DNA from 2 places in the Paenibacillus sp. FSL W8-0426 genome. Region 1 is predicted to be linked to the other one. Evidence: riboswitches for the same ligand, from Rfam matches in the RefSeq annotation. Region 1 holds a riboswitch; the other holds the start of a gene.
What was found. A riboswitch is a leader RNA that binds a small molecule or an ion and turns the genes downstream of it on or off. The one in region 1 is predicted to bind cyclic di-AMP.

Region 1 (4,579 bases):
AAAAGTACCGGTTCAAACATCCTTCCTCCACGGATTTTCAGAGGGTGGTGGAACAGGTCACGCGAGCCTCGTGGTCCGAATATTTCAACCAGTACGTATACGGCAGCGGCATGGCCGACTTCGCGGTTGAAAAAATCTCGGTGAAACCCGTGCAAAAGGAAGGTAACACCTGGTATGAATCGTCTATCACGGTCCAGAAAAAAGGCAGTGATTACAAGGGCGTGCCCGTTCGGATCGTGTTTGAAGACGGCCACGTCGTGAACAAGCAATGGGATGGACGGGAAGAGCGGATTACTTACCGTCTCACTTATTCTTCTCCCGTCTCCTGGGCCATGACCGACCCGCTGTACAGCATGGTGCTGGAGAACCGGCATATGAACAATTTTTTAAAAGCCGGCCTGGATGAGCCCGTCCAATTCCGCTGGAGCCTGGGCGCAACCAAACTAATAGAAGCCATTTTCGGAGGTCTGACATGGTGAGGTGGAAACAGTGAAAGCTAAAATACGCGAAGGCTGGTTTCTCGTCCGCCAGCACATGTTCATTGCCGCGCTTTTATTCTTGTATCAATTGGTCTGGGGTTACTTCCTGTTCCGGATGGTACAGTCGGCAGTCGTGCCGCTCCTGCGGCGCTATCCCGAGCCTGAAGCGGGCGAACTCAGCACATTATTGTTCAAAATGGAAAGCCAGCTCAGCCTGTCTGCCCATCCGGAAGTACATCGATACCTTTGGATTCTGGGGGCCATGCTGCTCTTGCGGATGCTAATCAGCCCCCTGATCCATGCCGGCCTGATGTACTCGCTGCAGCATTTCGAGCAAACGGATGAACGTATCCCGTTTGTGAAAGGCATTCGCCAGCTTTGGAAGCCGATCCTGCTCCTGCAAACGATCCGAACCTTGCTCATCTTGTTGCCCGGCTACTGGCTTCTGCCAAAGCTGTATGCCATTCTGATGGACGGGTTCCATTCACTCGCCCTGCTGATGCCCGGGATTCCTTATATCGCCGGCTGGATCGTCTATGGCTGGATCGTGCATCATGCCTTGTTGTACATGCAGTTCGGGGTCTCGGCTCCAGAAAGCCATGAACCGATAAAAAGCGCGTTCCACGCGCTGTGGATCGCGCTCCGGAGCATTATGACCGTGACGGGAATTGCCCTTATTCTCGGTGTTTTCCACCTGCTCCTCTTCGGCGCATTCACCTCGTTCTCCTGGTGGTTGACCGGTCTTGCCGGACTGATCCTGCAGCAAACCTATCCGCTTGCACGCTGCATCCTCAGCCTGTGGAAAATATGCGCTCATTTTCGTCTTTGGCAATCCAAGCTCGCCAAACATTAAGTCAGGGGTTGGCGAGCAAATTTGTTACCATCTCCATGTTAACTTTTATTTATAAAAACGCTTTAAAATCAGCAATCCCCGACCTTTCCCCGTCTAAGGTCGGGGATTTTTTTGCTAAATTTGCTGTTAAACGTTGCCAAACAGGTACACCTCTGTTACAATATTCCCAGTGATCTTTTAGTAACAACTTTGTAATCTTTAACTTCATAATTGTAACTACTTAAAATTGTCATATTGATTTCACAGGTGCACATCATGATAAGCCAAATTCCTGGCACCTGGGAAGCGGGGGAACCAGTTATGGGTGAATTGATCTTGCTACAGAGGGATCATAGGGGACCTTCAACCGAATCCTTAAGCTAACCTCGCAGGCGTTGGAAGGGGAAAAATCTTTTGTTTAAGAAGAAAATCACCGCAGCTGTACTCAGCCTAACATTCGCACTATCGCTTGGGGCAGGAAGCGCATTCGCAGATTCTAAAATGGATGAAGTCATTGATTCGGCAATGGGAACTACATATAAAAGCGGTGGAACAACCCTTAGCGGTTTCGATTGCTCAGGGTTCACGCGTTATGTATTCGACAAGCTGGGCATTGATTTGGCACGTCAATCAAGCGCTCAATACGAAATGGGCGATTCGGTATCCCGCATGGAAATGAGACCAGGCGATCTGGTATTCTTTAACACGACAGGTAAAGGCGTTTCCCACGTTGGCATCTTTGTCGGCGAAGGCAAATTCGCACATTCTTCTTCATCAAAAGGTGTAACTATCAGTTCCCTGAGCGAAAACTATTGGGCTGACCGTTATATCGGCGCCAAACGCATTATGAGCACGGACGCATATGAGACGCTTGCACTCGACTAAGGACAAGCTAGGCAACGTCATACTGTAACGAAGCTTGAACAAAAACCGTTGGCATCATTCTCCGCAGGAATGATCCCAGCGGTTTTTTGCATGCGTCCGTGCCCTTATGATGATTTTACCCATCCTGTTATAATATAAACGGCGAATGGCGTATTATGAATATATATAACGGAATAGACAGGACTTTTGTTTCACTTTTTTCAAAGCTTGTCCTGTTTCGCATCAGGAAAGGAGGCACGGTGGTGTACGAAGGTTCAACCACATTCAACGTTATTCCGATGCAGGAAGAACACGGCGAACAGATCTGCAGTTGGGCATATGATCCCCCGTACAACATCTATGGGTTCCTTCCTTGGGAACAGATGAAGGCGCTTGAGATCGAATTTGGGGATGATCGGCTAAGACGAGAACAATATGTCGCCGTCCTCACGGAGCATGGCGAATTAGCGGGATTCGCGCAATACTTTCCGCTGGAAGGCGTAACGCGCATTGGTCTCGGGATGAGGCCGGAGCGCTGCGGACAGGGCCAGGGCATGGAGTTCGTGGCAGCCATCGTCCAGGAGGCCCGGCGCCGCAATCCTGAAAATGAAATCGATCTGGAGGTGCTGACCTGGAATCATCGGGCCATTCGGGTGTATCAAAGGGCAGGATTTGCGATTCACGACACCTATGAACGAATGACGCCGGAAGGAATGAAGCTTTTTCACTGCATGGTTTATGAAGGCTTTTAATTCTACCGGACGGCCGCCTCTCTATTAGTCGGTTGAATTGATGATATGTGAACCAGCATCGCAAATCCTGCAAAGGTGTAATTGGTTATGATAATTTCCACAAAATGCTATGCTGTCCCACCCGGTTCCGGTATAATGAGATGGACAGTTGGAGTAAGATGATCTTTCATTCTGGAGGGGGACTTAAGGGATGCACAAATGGATCATGAGCGGAATATTTTTTGCAGCATGCGCGTTGGCAATCGTGTTAATGTTTACGCTTCCAGGGAAAGAGGAGGTGGCTGAGGAGGCCAAACCCACCATGCCGGAAGTCACGATGGACGCTGCCCAAGCGGAGGCGACCGTCAAAGCCAACTGTATCTCCTGTCATGGAGATCAGCTTCAAGGCGCCGTTGGCCCCAATCTGCAAAAGATCGGAAGCCAGGACGACGTGGACAAAATCTACTCCGTCATTCTCAAGGGCAAAGGCGGCATGCCTTCCTTCAAAGGCAAGCTGAAAGAAGAGGAAATCGCCAACATTGCGATGTGGTTGTCGGAGAAGAAATAATACGCAAGCATGGCCCTTCGCATGGGGTGCACATGCAGAAAGGCTCACGGCCCTCTATTGAAGGATCGTGAGCCTTTTTCCATTGCAAACCATAGGCAGCACGGCTGCTGCAGCGCCAAGCCTTGTAGAAGGCTATTTGGACGTTCGCTCCGCGAGGAATGCCTCTACCTCGCGTGCCGTCGGCATCCCGGACTGGGCGCCGAGCTTGGTCACCGACAACGCTGCCGCGCCCATGGCGAAGCCTACGGCCGCGTCCAGCGTTTCGCCGCGCGCCAGGGCTACCGCCAGCGCGCCGTTGAAGCAATCGCCGGCGCCGGTCGTGTCGACGGCGCTCACGGCATAGCCGGGCGCACGGCATGCGCCGGCTTGCCCTGCCTGTACGCGGCCGCCTGGCGCAGCCGCGTAGGCAGCCCCCTCGGGGCCGAGCGTCGTGACGACGGCGGCCCCGAGGGATGCGGCGAGCTCTGCGACTGCCGCATCGACGTCTTCCGGCCGGAGGTGGTCCCGGCCGGTAAGCACGGCGAGCTCGCTGCGGTTCGGCGTAATCACGTCGACGCACCGCAGGAGCTCCTCAGGCAGACCCGGCACTGCGGGAGCCGGGTTGAGCACCACCAGAGCGCTGCCTTCGGCCGCGAGCTGAGCCGCGCGGGTCACCGCAGGCAGCGGAATCTCCAGCTGAAGCAGCACGGCTGCCGCTTCCTTCAGGCTTTTTGCCGCATCAGCCTCATCCATCATTTCCGGCACAACGCTCCCGTTCGCCCCAGGAACGACGATAATTCGGTTATCTCCACCTGACAGCCAGATCGAGGCTGTACCGGTCCCGATTTCATCCAGTATGCGTACCTGAGCAACGTCTACCCCGCTTTCGGTCAAGCTGTCCATCAATCTCTGGCCGAAACTGTCGTCGCCGATGGCGCCGATGATCGTTGTCTCGGCGCCAAGACGCGCGGCTGCCACAGCCTGGTTCGCTCCTTTGCCCCCGGCCAGGTAATGGAGCTCCTCTCCGGTCACGGTCTCGCCTTCTTCCGGAATGATATCCGATTTCACGACCAGATCCATGTTCAAACTGCCCACGACAGCAATAAGAGGCCTCATCTGATTCTGT
Region 2 (4,579 bases), 3.0 Mb from region 1:
CAATGGCTGTTCCAACGGCCATGGCCGCGGGCACGACGGGCATTTCAGAGGGCAAAAAGCTGGTGCTCGGCACAAGTGCCGATTTCGCGCCGTACGAATTTCATAAAGTGATTGACGGCAAGGACCAAATTGTCGGTTTCGATATCGCGATCGCCAAAGCGATTGCAGCCGACATGGGTGCAGAACTTGTCATAGAGGATATGGGCTTTGACGGACTTCTGCCCGCGTTGCAGAGCGGTCGCGTCGACATGGTCATCTCGGGCATGACCCCGACCGATGAACGCAGAAGAAGCATCGACTTCTCGGAAACCTACTACAAATCGAAGCAAGTCATCGTCGTACGCGCTGAGGACAAGGACAAGTTCCCGACGATGGCCGAGCTGGAGAACCAGAAGATCGGCGTGCAGAAAGGCTCTATTCAAGAAGAGATCGGTCAGAAGATTGCCGGTGCTAAGCTGACTGCATTGGACAAGATTTCCGATATTGTGCTGCAATTGGAGACCAATCGTATCGACGCAGCCATTCTGGAGGACACCGTTGCCGTCGGATACCTGGATGACAACATCGTGCTTGCGCCTGCAGTGCCGGACGAAGAAGAAGCAGAGGCCGCCATCGGTATCCGCAAAGGAAACACAGAACTTCTGAATGCCGTAAACGCAACGCTTGCCCGACTGAAAAGCGAAAACAAAATCCCTCAGATGGTTACCGAAGCGAGCCAAATGATGGCGGGAAAAGAAACCAAAACACCGAATATTCTGGAAGTGTTCTGGCAATACAAAAGCTTTTATGCAACAGGTGTGGGCTATACCTTGCTGTTGTCTGCGCTTGGCGTCATTTTCGGTGTCATCATCGGTCTGATCATCTGTTGGTTCCGTCTCCATGACGCAGCCATCCTGCGCTGGATCGGTACGGCATACGTCGAATTGATCCGTGGAACCCCGATGCTGGTCCAGTTGATGATCATTTATTACGGCCTGGCTTTGACCTTAAGCATTAACTTCTCGCCGCTTCAGGCAGGGATTATTACGTTGTCCATCAACAGCGGTGCTTACTTGGCGGAAATCTTCCGCGCAGGTATTCAAGGCGTGGACCGCGGACAGATGGAAGCGGCTCGGTCTTTGGGGATGGGCAAAGCTGCAGCGATGCGCTTTATTGTCCTGCCGCAGGCCTTCAAAGCGGTCCTTCCGGCGATCGGTAACGAGTTTGTTACCATTATCAAGGAATCGTCCATCATTTCGGTGATCGGTATGGTCGATATCATGTATCAGGCCAGCGTGGTCAAAAACATTACGTATCAGGGCTTGAATCCATTCCTGATCGCCGCAGCCATTTACTTCGTGCTGACATTCATTTTGTCCAAGCTGTTGGGACGACTGGAAAGGAAGTTGAGTGCAAGTGATCGACGTTAAACAACTGCATAAATCTTACGGAAAAAACGAAGTGCTGAAAGGCATCGACGTAACGATCGGAAAAGGAGAAGTCGTGGTGGTCATCGGACCTTCGGGCTCGGGGAAAAGTACGTTTTTGCGCTGCTTGAACCTGCTGGAGCAACCGACTTCAGGCGAAATCAATTTTGAAGGGGTATCCATCACCGACCCTAAACACAACATTAACGCAACCCGTGAAAAAATGGGCATGGTCTTCCAGCATTTTAATCTGTTTCCGCACAAAACGGTGCTGCAGAACGTGACAATCGCCCCGATCAAGGTGAAGAAACAATCCGTCCAGGAAGCAACCAAGATTGCGGAGGATTTGCTGAGAACGGTGGGCCTTTACGACAAAAAGAATGCTTATCCAAGCCAATTGTCAGGCGGACAGAAGCAGCGTATCGCCATTGCCCGGGCGCTCGCCATGCAGCCGCACGTTATGCTGTTCGATGAGCCGACCTCCGCGCTTGATCCGGAAATGGTCGGCGAGGTGCTGGATGTCATGAAACGACTTGCCGAAGGCGGCATGACCATGGTCATCGTAACCCATGAGATGGGCTTTGCCCGCGAAGTTGGGGATCGCATTTTGTTCATGGACGGCGGAGTGATCGTAGAAGACGGAACGCCTTCAGAAGTGTTCGGTGCACCCAAACATGCACGTACCCGCGATTTTTTGGCAAAGGTTCTTTAGCCGATCATTGGAGTATCAAGATAAACCATGCCTGCTGTTTAAGGAGGCATGGTTTTTTGCTTGGATTGGTGCGCTATGGATTGAAAAAGTAACTTTTCTGTTACCATCTAAGCGGGAACGAGCGACCATTCGAAACCCCGGATTCCCATGAAACAAGGGACATACGCTGAATTACAAGGGGAAGCGATTGCAGATTGGTAACAATTACTAGGCACCATGGTTACAATATTGTGATATATTAGTCGTGCCGAAACTTTCTTAACGGAAGGTGCGGGGGAAGTAATGATGCAGTAGAGGGGCAGTCGCATCCTTGCAGCTGCTTGGGGTGAATTAGGGCGTACATAAGCAATACGTGTAAATCTATACCTATAGGGTGGTCTCCTCCATCCGAATCCGACAACTAACTTCGCAGGCATAATAAGGGAGGTAGACTTAATTCGATGAAACGCATCGTCAAAACCGCAACAGCCATGTTAGCAGCAGCCGTATTGATCCAGGCTGTCCCGGCTCACGCAGATTCCGTCCATGTGGCCAAAGAAGGAGATACCTTTTATACGCTTTCCAAGAAATACAACATTGCCCTCGACACGTTGATGAAGGCCAATACGGGCATCTCCGCGTACAATATCTATGACGGGGTGAAAATCAACATTCCGGGCAAAACAAGCACCGCATCCGCTGCAGCTTCAGCATCGAAAGTTCAGGCCAATGCAGTAACTGCTGCCAGTCTGGACGTAAACAATGAAGACAAAGTCGTAGAGGCGTGGGGCAAAACGTTTGATTACAGCAAGACATTGAACGTTGTCGCTACAGGGTATTCGGCGGACCCTTCCGAGAACGGGAAGTGGGGATCTGTTGATTATTTCGGCAACGACCTTGAGCTCGGTACCATCGCGGTAGATCCTAAGATCATCCCGCTCGGAACCAAAGTGTTGGTGACTGGACACAGCCATCCGGGATTGCCTAAACAGGCTTTTGTGGCTACGGCGCGTGATACGGGTTCTGCCATCAAAGGAAACCGCATTGATATTTTCATCCCCGGAAGCAAACAATCCGTGAGTTCATTCGGGTTTCAGGATGTGAAACTCTTTATTTTGAAATAAATCGACGAAGGTGTTCGTTCAATCACGAAGCGTGAGTGAAGCGAACACCTTTTTGCATCCGGTCATTTTACGGTTTTTCTGTTTTTGGGCATTTGCAGCATTTCATCTAAAGTGACCAATTTGTATCCTCTTTTTTGCAGCTCCGTGATCACCTCCGGCAATGCCTCTACCGTCCCGCTGAGATTGGTCCCGACGCCGCCACCGGCATGTTGAAGAATAATGGAGCCGGGTTTGACGGCAGATAATATGTTTTCTTTGACCTTTTCTTTGGGGATGCCCTTCCAATCCAATGAATCCACGTTCCAGTTTACGATGCTGTAGTGGTTCCTTGCTGCCCATTTGAGCTGCTCTTCATTAATATCCCCGTACGGAGGACGAATCATTTTTGGAGTATATCCTGTCAGTCTCTGTATGATTTCCCCGGTTCGCAAAATCTGTTTGCGGAATGCGCTCATGGACAATTTGCTGAATTGGGGGTGATTGTAACTGTGATTGCCGACGACATGCCCTTCTTTCACGATGCGTTTGACCAGGTCAGGATGTTTCTCAGCACGGTTGCCTACGATGAAAAAAGTAGCCCGTACATGATGTTCTTTTAAAACATCCAACACTTGAGGCGTGAATCGAGGATCAGGCACATCGTCAAAAGTTAAAGCGACCCGTTTGGTCGACGGACCGTTGGTCTTGAAAGTATCTGCATATTTTCGCCGAAGCTGTCCCAGAGTCAGCTGTTCTTCCTCCGACGAATGGATGGTTTCCTTGGACTCCCCTGAAGGCACCGAATGATCCCCCATTGCCGCGGCAGGTCGTAAGGGAGAGAAACTAACGCAAAGCAGCATGCAGACGATCCCAATGGCCACGTTGAGGCGAACACGCATGACAGCAGCCTCCTTTCAAGAATGCGTTCTTTTTTGGTATTCCCGGGATCGCAATGGTTTATGCGGGATGTGAAGTGTTTCATTGTCTTTGCGACGAATGAGGCTCATAATTCCAGCAAATACATAAAACATGAAGGTTGGGTGGACGCAGATGAATGAGTTCGATTTGAAAACGATGAAGCTTCAAGCAATTCAAACCGGGGATGACCGCGTATTATTGGTGACAGGAGGAAAAGCGCATATCGGTGCAGTCGCCACATATTATCCGGATGGGGAACGCATTAACGGTTCGGTCATGCACATTCCGGGGCATAAGGAACAGGAACTGTGCGAGCGTCTTGCCCGTAAAGCGGCGCAGCATCTCAGAACGACCGTAACCGTCATTATGGGCATTCATTACAATGGCATTACGCGCATGCAAATCGACGAAATTGTGCAGACTGCGGAAAGGCTGCTTGATGAACATTTAAACCCGTCCGA

Region 2: linked by a shared signal. The riboswitch ahead of MKY59_RS17940 (3D domain-containing protein) and the one ahead of MKY59_RS00525 (C40 family peptidase) in region 1 are both predicted to bind cyclic di-AMP.

Annotation. Positions count from the first base shown of each region.
Region 1 covers NZ_CP150203.1:106,696-111,274, reverse strand. Annotated here, with positions in the region: gene MKY59_RS00535 (M1 family metallopeptidase) at 1-479, shown strand, start outside; gene MKY59_RS00530 (hypothetical protein) at 490-1,332, shown strand; cyclic di-AMP (ydaO/yuaA leader) riboswitch at 1,584-1,721, shown strand; gene MKY59_RS00525 (C40 family peptidase) at 1,741-2,196, shown strand; gene MKY59_RS00520 (GNAT family N-acetyltransferase) at 2,475-2,927, shown strand; gene MKY59_RS00515 (cytochrome c) at 3,118-3,474, shown strand; gene rbsK (ribokinase) at 3,607-4,579, opposite strand, start outside.
Region 2 covers NZ_CP150203.1:4,028,069-4,032,647, reverse strand. Annotated here, with positions in the region: gene MKY59_RS17950 (ABC transporter substrate-binding protein/permease) at 1-1,409, shown strand, start outside; gene MKY59_RS17945 (amino acid ABC transporter ATP-binding protein) at 1,396-2,118, shown strand; cyclic di-AMP (ydaO/yuaA leader) riboswitch at 2,354-2,549, shown strand; gene MKY59_RS17940 (3D domain-containing protein) at 2,559-3,221, shown strand; gene MKY59_RS17935 (polysaccharide deacetylase family protein) at 3,284-4,099, opposite strand; gene MKY59_RS17930 (hypothetical protein) at 4,251-4,579, shown strand, end outside.